DNA from 2 places in the Paenibacillus sp. SAFN-117 genome. Region 2 is predicted to be linked to the other one. Evidence: predicted binding sites of a transcription regulator. Region 2 holds the regulator's gene; the other holds the start of a gene.
The links. The regulator LexA, encoded in region 2, represses DNA repair genes until DNA is damaged. The targets are predictions, from matches to a motif close to CGAACATATGTTCG.

Region 1 (4,928 bases), on a different contig from region 2:
GGATGCGATAACGCTTGCACTTTCTGCAGCATCCCGATCATGAGGGGGAAATTCCGCAGCCGCAGCATAGAGTCCATTCTTGCGGAAGTCACTCAATTGGCCGAGCAAGGGGTTAAAGAAATCAGCCTTATCGCTCAGGACTCTACCAATTACGGCACAGATTTGTACGAACAATTCATGCTGCCGGAGCTCTTGAATAAGGTGAGCGAAGTGCCGGGGATTGAATGGGTGCGGCTTCATTATGCCTACCCTGGATTTTTCACGGATGAATTAATAGAGACGATTGCCACCAATCCGAAAATATGCAAGTATATCGATCTGCCTTTGCAGCACAGTGAAGACAGGATTTTAAAGAGAATGAGAAGGCCGGGAAGACAGAAGGATTCCCGCGAGCTGATACGCAAGATCCGCGACCGCATCCCGGAGGTTGCACTGAGAACGTCAATCATCGTCGGCTTCCCGGGGGAAACGGAAGAGGATTTCGCCAACTTGGTCAAATTTATTGAAGAGGTGGAGTTTGACCGGTTAGGTGTGTTTACTTATTCCATGGAAGAGGATACCCCAGCCTCCAGGCTGCCGGATCAGGTGCCGGAGGATGTTAAGGAATATAGAGCCAATACGCTGATGGAGATACAGAGACGAATTTCAGAACGAAGAAACGGACGAAGAATCGGCGAGGAACTGGACGTGCTGATCGAACGGTATGACGGACGCAATGACGTCTATATCGGGCGTTCCCAATATGACGCTCCGGAAATCGACGGAGAGGTCTTTGTCACGAATTGTCAGGTCAATATCGGAGAGTTGGTTAAAGTGCGCATTTCCCATTCGATGGAATATGATCTATCCGGGGAGGCTATTGCATGAACTTAGCCAACCGAATAACGCTGGCTAGGATATTTCTAGTCCCGATTATCGTTTTTTTTCTGTTGGTTAACATCAAAATGCCGCAAATCGAGATCGAATCCTTCAGCATCACCTATAACCAAATCATTGCTGTCCTGATTTTCATAGTAGCGGCCAGTACGGACAGCTTGGACGGTTATATCGCCCGCAAGAGAAAGCTTGTCACCAACCTGGGGAAGCTTCTGGACCCCCTTGCGGATAAGCTGTTGGTTTCTGCCGTGCTCGTCTCTCTTGTAGAGATGGGGAAGCTCGATGCCTGGATAGCGATCGTTATCATCAGCAGAGAGTTTGCGATAACCGGACTGCGGCAAATTGCTGCGCTTCAGGGACTGGTCGTAGCGGCGGACAAATGGGGAAAGTGGAAGACGGGAGTCCAAATTACGGCGATTATTGCACTTCTCGTTAACAACTTCCCGTTTGCGTTTATCGGTTTTCCGTTTGATGTTATAGCCAGTTGGGTGGCTGCTATTCTCACCATCTATTCGGGGATTCATTATTTCATTCGAAATAAACATGTCCTCGAGCTATCTGCGGAAGAATAACAAAGGCTCCTTGGGGAGCCTTTCTTTTGCCATTGGACGCATACAGCGTTAGGAGGAGTAAGGATGAAAGCGGAGATAATTGCAGTTGGAACCGAGCTTTTATTAGGGCAAATAGTAAATACGAACGCTCAATATTTATCTCAACAATGTGCAGCTTTGGGAATAGATATTTATTTCCAAACGGTTGTAGGGGACAACGAGGGCCGGCTGCGGCAGGCGCTGGATACCGCCAGACAGAGGGCGGATCTGATCATTTGCACCGGAGGGCTTGGGCCTACGAAGGATGATTTGACCAAGGATGTGCTGGCGGCATTTACCGGGAAAGAATTGATCATGCATGAGCCGTCGCTGGACAAAATCAAGTCCATGTTTCGCGATCGCGGCCTGGCCATGGCGGAAAGCAATGCGAGACAGGCGCTGATGCTGACGGACAGCGATCCTTTGATCAACGATAACGGGCTGGCTGTTGGAGTCGCACTGACCCATGAGGGAACCCATTACATGCTGCTGCCTGGTCCTCCGCGTGAAATGAAGCTTATGTTTGACACTTACGGCACCTCTTGGCTCTCTCGCCTTGCGGACGGCAGAGGGGCATTATATTCCCGTATGTTAAAATTTGCGGGAATCGGGGAGTCGGCCTTGGAGAAGGAGCTGCTGGATCTGATTGAAGCTCAGCAGGATCCGACGATTGCCCCGTATGCCAAGGAAGGGGAGGTCACCGTTCGTCTGACAACCCGTGCTGCTACGGAGGAAGAAGCGAATTCGAAGCTTAAGCCGGTGGAGGAAGAGATTCGCCGCCGATTGGGCAAGCATCTCTATGCAACTGAAGATAAGCCGATTGAGCAGATCATCTACGAGCAGCTTAAGGAGAGGGGAATGACCCTGTCTGCAGCGGAAAGCTGCACCGGCGGTTTGATAAGCGATTTGATTACTTCCGTACCGGATAGCTCCTCGGTGTTTAGCGGCAGTATCGTCAGCTACACTAATGCTGTCAAGGAAACCATCCTTCAAGTGCCCGCCGGTTTATTGGAGGGGCCTGAGGCTCCGGGTGCGATCAGCAAGGAAACCGCAGAAGCGATGGCCGGGAAAGTGCGGGAGCTGTTGGGTACGGATTATGCTCTGTCGGTTACCGGCATCGCCGGCCCCGGGTCGGCGGAAGGGAAGTCGGTGGGGCTGGTCTATATCGGCTTGGCCGAGCGCGGGAAACCGACTACGGTCGTGGAAGGCCGCTATTCCGGGACCCGGGAGCTGATTAAATTAAGAGCTGCCAAAGCCGCTCTATATTTGCTCTGGCAAAGACTTCAAGAGCGATAAGAGGGTGCATAATCTCTTCGATTTGCGTTTAGTTACTGTGCCTTCCGTTAGTTTTAAAAAGACGAGATTTCTTCGAGAATAGCGTTCTTGCGGTCCGTTTGTTAAACTAGGTGCTGGAAACAAGGCAGGGTAACATTTTGGTTCCAGTTATCCCGCGTTTGACCGGAGCTGTCATTACTGGCTCCAAAGTGCAAGCTCGGCTTCTGCAACATTTCTGTTGATTTCAATTCAATTTACCTGTATACTTCTATGTAATAGTCTATGAGCGGAAGCACCGCAGCGGGAGAGTCTAACTCTTTGCTGCGGTTTTTTTTGTTTCTGCTCGGCAGGCCTGCCAGGATTAATCGGGCTCCATTCTGAGCGCATCTACGCATGATGATTGTTACTACCTGCAAGGTGCATGTAATAACGGCCGCTTAGTATAACTGCAATTAAGTACCGAACTTCATTCGAACCATACTGACATCACCAAGTGTCATGCGGAAAAGAGAAGCCTTGACTGTTTAGTTAGGCATGTCCTCTCGTAGATGTGCGATACTCTTCTTGAATAAAAAAAACGAATATATGTTCGAAAAACTACTTGGCAGGGAGCCCAAAAAGAGGTATCATAGAACTATATTAACAGAAGGAAGTGATTGGTTTGTCAGATCGGCGTGCAGCGTTAGACATGGCATTGAGAAATATAGAGAAGATGTTCGGCAAGGGATCCATCATGAAGTTGGGAGAATCGACTCACATGCAGGTTGAGACGGTTCCGAGCGGATCTCTCGCACTGGATTTGGCGTTGGGAATAGGCGGCTTCCCGAGAGGAAGAATTATTGAAGTATACGGACCGGAATCGTCTGGTAAGACGACCGTAGCTCTGCACGCCATTGCCGAAGTACAGAAGATCGGCGGTCAGGCAGCTTTCATCGACGCGGAGCATGCATTGGACCCCCAGTATGCCAAGAAGCTGGGAATTAATATAGACGAATTGCTGCTTTCTCAGCCGGACACCGGTGAGCAGGCACTGGAGATCGCGGAAGCGCTGGTTCGCAGCGGAGCCGTCGATATTATCGTCGTAGACTCGGTAGCCGCATTGGTTCCGAAGGCTGAGATTGAAGGAGAGATGGGGGATTCCCATGTCGGCCTGCAAGCCCGCCTGATGTCTCAGGCGCTGCGTAAGCTGTCCGGTGCGATTAACAAGTCGAAGGTTATCGCCATCTTTATCAACCAGCTTCGTGAGAAAGTAGGGGTTATGTTCGGAAATCCGGAGGTTACTCCCGGAGGAAGAGCGTTGAAATTCTACTCCACGATCCGGCTTGATGTTCGCCGGGTGGAGACGTTGAAGCAAGGGAACGACATGATCGGGAACCGCACCCGGATTAAAGTCGTGAAGAATAAAGTTGCTCCCCCCTTCAAACAAGCCGATATCGACATTATGTATGGAGAAGGTATTTCCCGGGAGGGCAGCATTATCGATATCGGAACGGAAATGGATATTATCGATAAGAGCGGTGCCTGGTACTCCTATGAGAATGAACGTCTTGGACAAGGTCGGGAGAATGCAAAGCAGTACTTGCGGGATAATCCTCAGATTGCAGAGGCTATTGAGCGTAAAATTCGCGACTCCAGCAATTTAGGTCCGGTTATTTCCTCCTCAGAGGAAGAGGACGATGAAGACTTTGAACTAACACTTGAAAACTGATTCATCTACCGCACCTTAATGGTGCGGTTTTCTTTGCAATGTTGACATTTTATAATTTGGCCATCCGTAAAGTATTCCGCAAAGAAAACTTTAGTTGGCCATTAGTGTTTTTCATAAGGAGGATCCCCATGATTTTGATTTCCGAAGAGGGGATCACTTTGGCTTGAGAGAGAATTAGTTAGGCTAGGCGTCCAAAGATACCTGAATGTTTATACATAATTTCCGAGAGCTTCGCAAAGGACTCTGTATAAGCTTCGAAGGCTATTTGTGGGGTTATTTCATAAGGAGGCAGGGATGGACCAGAAACATTCGATCATAACGCGGGTCGAGAAGCAAAAGAGACATCCGCGATACAACATATATATAAATGAAGAATATGCGTTCGCCGCACATGAGGATCTGGTTATTAAACATAGATTGCTTAAAGGAGCCAGCCTGGAGGCGGAGCTAATCCGACAAATCATCCAGGAGGAGGAGCT
Region 2 (4,928 bases):
GGTCAGTGATTATCATTTCGCATCCTCGACAGGCTACGGGTATAACGATCGCGGACGGGAGGTGCTGGACAGTGTTTATGCCGAGGTGTTCGGGGCGGAGGCGGGATTGGTCCGGCCTCATTTTGCCTCTGGAACTCATACGATTTCTACCGCTTTGTTCGGTGTGCTGCGGCCGGGAGATCAGCTCCTCTACATTTCGGGCACCCCGTATGACACGCTGCATAAGGTGATCGGAAGTCCTGGAGACGGTACCGGCTCGCTCCGGGATTGGGGAATCCGCTATGACGAGGTAGATCTGCGGGAGGACGGCAGCCCCGATTGGGAGGAGATCCGGCGGAAGCTGACGCCCGAGACGAAGGTGGTCGGCATCCAGCGATCCCGGGGCTATGATTGGAGGCCTTCCTTCACAATTGCGCAAATCCGGGAAATGGCGGACTTTGTCAAGCAGCTTCGGCCCGATGTCATCGTGTTTGTCGACAACTGCTACGGAGAATTTACCGAGACGCTCGAGCCGACAGAGGCGGGAGCCGATTTAATGGCCGGTTCGCTTATCAAAAATCCGGGCGGGGGCATAGCTCCGACCGGCGGTTATATCGTAGGCAAGCGGCAGTACGTGGAGCAGGCAGCCTATCGTTTGACAGCCCCGGGAATCGGCGGGGAAGTCGGAGCCATGCTGGATACGACCAGAAGTATTTATCAGGGGCTCTTCCTGGCTCCCCACTTTGTCGGACAGGCTGTCAAGGGGAGCATCTTCGCCGCTTGCCTGTATGAGCAGCTCGGTTTTGAGACAAGCCCTCGCTGGAATGAGGCGAGAACCGATCTCATTCAGGCGATTCGCTTCACCGGGCCAGATCATCTCGTTGCTTTCGTACAAGGAATTCAGCAGGCTGCGGCGGTGGATGCCTATGTGGTGCCGGAGCCTTCGGAAATGCCGGGCTATGAGCATGCGGTCATCATGGCCGCCGGTACCTTCATCCAAGGGGGAAGCCTGGAGCTGTCGGCGGACGCGCCTATTCGCGAGCCTTACATTGCGTATATGCAAGGAGGGCTTACCTATTCGCATGCGAAGCTCGGCGCCGTCAAAGCGCTGGAGCATCTGTGGCAGCGGGGGCTGCTGGCTCTGTAGCTGCATTAGAAAGTTTAAGTTCATTAGAGCATTAAAAATGGAGCCACTTTCTGATTGGGATAAAGCAGTTTTTAAAAAGAGCAGGTCTTGGCCTATTATTTCACTCTGTCTATAAGGAGGCAGGGAACCAAATTGGAGGCAGCAGTTTCTTGACGCGGTGAGAGCCGGAAAGTTACAATCAGTATGGAGATTACCACTCATGGGAGTGATGGCTGATGAGCGACGCAATCCGCAGAAACATGGCTCTGTTTCCGATGAGGATAGTTATGCAGCTCACGGATTTGTCCGCCAGGCAGATCCGGTATTATGAGCAGCACGAGCTGGTGAAGCCGGTTCGGACAGACAGCAATCAGAGGCTGTTTTCGTTCAATGACGTCGAACGTTTACTGGAAATTAAGAAGCATCTGGAAAAAGGCATCAACATTGCCGGGATCAAGCGGATGATTCATCAGGCGGCCGACGGAGAAAGGATGGGTCGCGAGCCGTCAGCGCTCAAGCGGCAGGAGCCGACTGATCCGCAATTGCATCGTTTGCTTAAGCAGCAGCTGAACGGCGGGAACCGCCTGGATCAGGTTTCTCTCAATCAAGGAGATATTTCCACTTATTTCAAAAGATGATATAGACCGCTTTCCAGCCTAGTTGAGGAGGACATAGGATGAGCTATACGAAGGAAGACATCTTGAAGATTGCCAAGGAGGAGAACGTTCGTTTTATCCGACTGCAGTTTACGGATTTGCTGGGTACGATCAAGAACGTGGAAATTCCCCTGAGCCAATTACCCAAAGCACTGGATAATAAAATGATGTTCGACGGGTCCTCCATCGAAGGATATGTACGGATCGAAGAGTCGGATATGTACTTGTATCCCGATTTGAGCACGTGGGTTATTTTTCCCTGGGTGGCCGAGGATCGGGTGGCCCGTTTGATTTGCGATGTCTATTTGCCAGACGGACAACCTTTTCCCGGGGATCCGCGCGGGATACTGAAACGAGCGCTTCAAGACGCGGAGGCCATGGGCTATACCTCGATGAATGTAGGGCCGGAGCCGGAATTCTTCCTGTTCCGCACAGATGAGAAGGGCTACCCGACGATGGAGCTGAACGATCAGGGCGGCTACTTCGACCTGGCGCCGACCGATCTCGGCGAGAACTGCCGCCGGGAAATTGTGCTGACGCTGGAGGAGATGGGCTTCGAAATCGAGGCTTCCCATCATGAAGTCGCTCCCGGCCAGCATGAAATCGATTTTAAATATGCGGATGCCGTTAAGGCGGCCGACCAGATCCAAACCTTCAAGCTGGTGGTCAAAACGATTGCCCGTCAGCATGGCCTGCACGCCACATTCATGCCGAAGCCGCTGTTCGGGGTGAACGGCTCCGGAATGCACTGCCATCAATCCTTGTTTACCGGCGGTACCAATGCCTTCTATGATGAATCGGACAAGCTGGGCTTGAGCCAGGTAGCCAGACAATATATGGCCGGAATATTGCGTCATGCCCGTTCGATGGCCGCGATCACCAATCCGACCGTCAACTCCTACAAGCGTCTTGTGCCTGGTTATGAGGCTCCGTGTTATGTCGCTTGGTCGGCAAGCAATCGCAGCCCGATGATCCGAATTCCGGCTTCCCGCGGTCTGAGCACGAGAGTGGAGGTGCGGAATCCCGATCCCGCAGCCAACCCTTATCTCGCCTTGGCAGTCATGCTGAAGGCGGGCCTGGACGGCATACGCAAGAAGATGCAGCTGCCGCCTCCGACCGACCGCAACATCTATGTCATGTCCGATGAGGAACGGGAAGACGAAGGCATTCCAAGCCTGCCGGCGGATCTTCGTGAAGCGCTCCAGGAATTAGTGGCGAACGATGTCATGCGGGAGGCGCTGGGCGAGCATGCTCTGACTCATTTCTACGAATTGAAGGAAATCGAGTGGAATATCTACCGGACCCAGGTGCACTCTTGGGAGAGAGATCAGTACATGTCTTTGTACTAAACTTGTTATACGGCGCCTTGGCCTGACTTGCAGGCTCCAGGCGAAATCTGTGGAAGCGTGTGTTCGATGAAATAAATAGCGGCCGTACTTCCGCATGAGGCGGCCGTAAAAATAACCTCCATGACGAACGGATCCGTTCTTGTCAGGAGGTTATTTCTATTGCGGGGCCGAGGTGCTGCAGGATTAATGAATATCGCGAAAAATTCCGATCACTCGGCCGAGGATGGTAACGTTCTTCAGACGAAGGGGCTCCATGCTAGAATTCTCCGGCTGCAGACGAATGTGATCCTTCTCCTTATAGAATGTCTTGACCGTGGCTTCATCATCTTCCGTCATGGCAACTACGATATCTCCATTATCGGCGGTGGGCTGCTGTCTGACAATGACATAATCGCCGTCATGGATTCCGGCTTCGATCATACTCTCGCCAATAACGTTCAGCATGAATACATTGTGGTCGCCTACGTAATGGCTGGGAAGAGGGAAGTAATCCTCGATATTCTCCGTTGCGGTAATCGGTGTTCCGGCCGTTACTTTACCGATCAGAGGCACTCTGGTTACGGACATGGGAAGGATTCCCCCTGTTCCGTCGCCATCAAGAATTTCTATCGCTCTGGGTTTGGTCGGGTCTCTGCGGATCAGCCCCTTCTTCTCCAATCTCTCAAGATGGCCGTGAACGGTGGAGCTGGAAGCCAAGCCTACCGCTTCGCCTATTTCCCGTACGGAAGGAGGGTAGCCTTTATCACGTACTTCGTTCTTAATGAATTCCAATATCGCCTGTTGACGGTTCGACAATTTGGTCACAATGATCACTCCAATTGGAAATAATTAAATAAAGTATACCATAGAACCGGAGTTCGTACAAACATGGGTTCGAATTTTTTCGCAAAAGGGATTGACACAAACATTTGTTCGTTGTATTCTGTGAATAGAACAAATGTTTGGGGGTATTGACGATGAAAGCAACCATCCTTCCGGAACGCCCGGTAATTGCGAACAAGACGATTTTGCGCATTATGCTGTTAACGGTTCTAGTATTTGGGGTTATCTCCGCCTCTTACTCTTTTATTTTCCATGCTTATGCGGGGGATGCCAGAACAGGTTCTGTAGCGGTCAGGAAGGAGATTGACGTCGCCCCCGGGGACACTTTATGGTCTATTGCGAGTAAGCATGCTCCCGAGGGAGAGAGTACACGCTCCTATATAAACAAGATCAAGAAAGTTAACCAATTGCAGAGTTCCGTTCTGCACGAAGGTCAAATTCTCTTTCTTCCATAATGCGAGAGATCCTGAGTAGTATCTATATAAGAGTAGGTAAGACGAATTATTATATATTGTGGGCATTATATTAATGATATGAATATTTAATATTATTAATCGTGAGTGAAAGCACGCTTTACCCGGAAAGAAACGTCTTTTTTCCGCAAGTGCACTTGGGAGGAGCGAATGAGCTGAGCCCGTTTCCCCGGTTTGTCAGCGCACGCTCAGAAGCCTCAGACAGAAATTTCGAACGTACGTTCTATTCGTAAGAATGTATGGATTGCAGATAATTTCGGGCTGTTTCAAAGAAAAGAACTGTTTGATCAAGGCGGTTCTAGTATCTTTGAAACGGAACCGAACTTTGAGGGGCATCCGTTTATATATAGATCCTAAGGTGATTAAATGTCAGATTTGTACATTGTTAGACCGAGCCGCGATAGGGTCTGGTCATCTTGACATTTAACCGGTGGAATGGCAAAGTAGAAACAGTGTAAAAATGTCTGCAGCCCGGGATAAAAACAGAGCTGTAGCAGTAAAAGATCAACATTCGGAATGGTGG

Region 1: a site for LexA is predicted at 3,320-3,333, ahead of recA (recombinase RecA). Genes of this name have one in related genera too.

Annotation. Positions count from the first base shown of each region.
Region 1 covers NZ_JBQCLK010000002.1:197,011-201,938, reverse strand. Annotated here, with positions in the region: gene rimO (30S ribosomal protein S12 methylthiotransferase RimO) at 1-867, shown strand, start outside; gene pgsA (CDP-diacylglycerol--glycerol-3-phosphate 3-phosphatidyltransferase) at 864-1,448, shown strand; gene ACTHRH_RS02910 (competence/damage-inducible protein A) at 1,512-2,762, shown strand; gene recA (recombinase RecA) at 3,403-4,449, shown strand; gene ACTHRH_RS02900 (regulatory protein RecX) at 4,744-4,928, shown strand, end outside.
Region 2 covers NZ_JBQCLK010000015.1:113,281-118,208, forward strand. Annotated here, with positions in the region: gene ACTHRH_RS12025 (methionine gamma-lyase family protein) at 1-1,126, shown strand, start outside; gene ACTHRH_RS12030 (MerR family transcriptional regulator) at 1,342-1,743, shown strand; gene glnA (type I glutamate--ammonia ligase) at 1,782-3,110, shown strand; gene lexA (transcriptional repressor LexA) at 3,294-3,914, opposite strand; gene ACTHRH_RS12045 (LysM peptidoglycan-binding domain-containing protein) at 4,067-4,387, shown strand.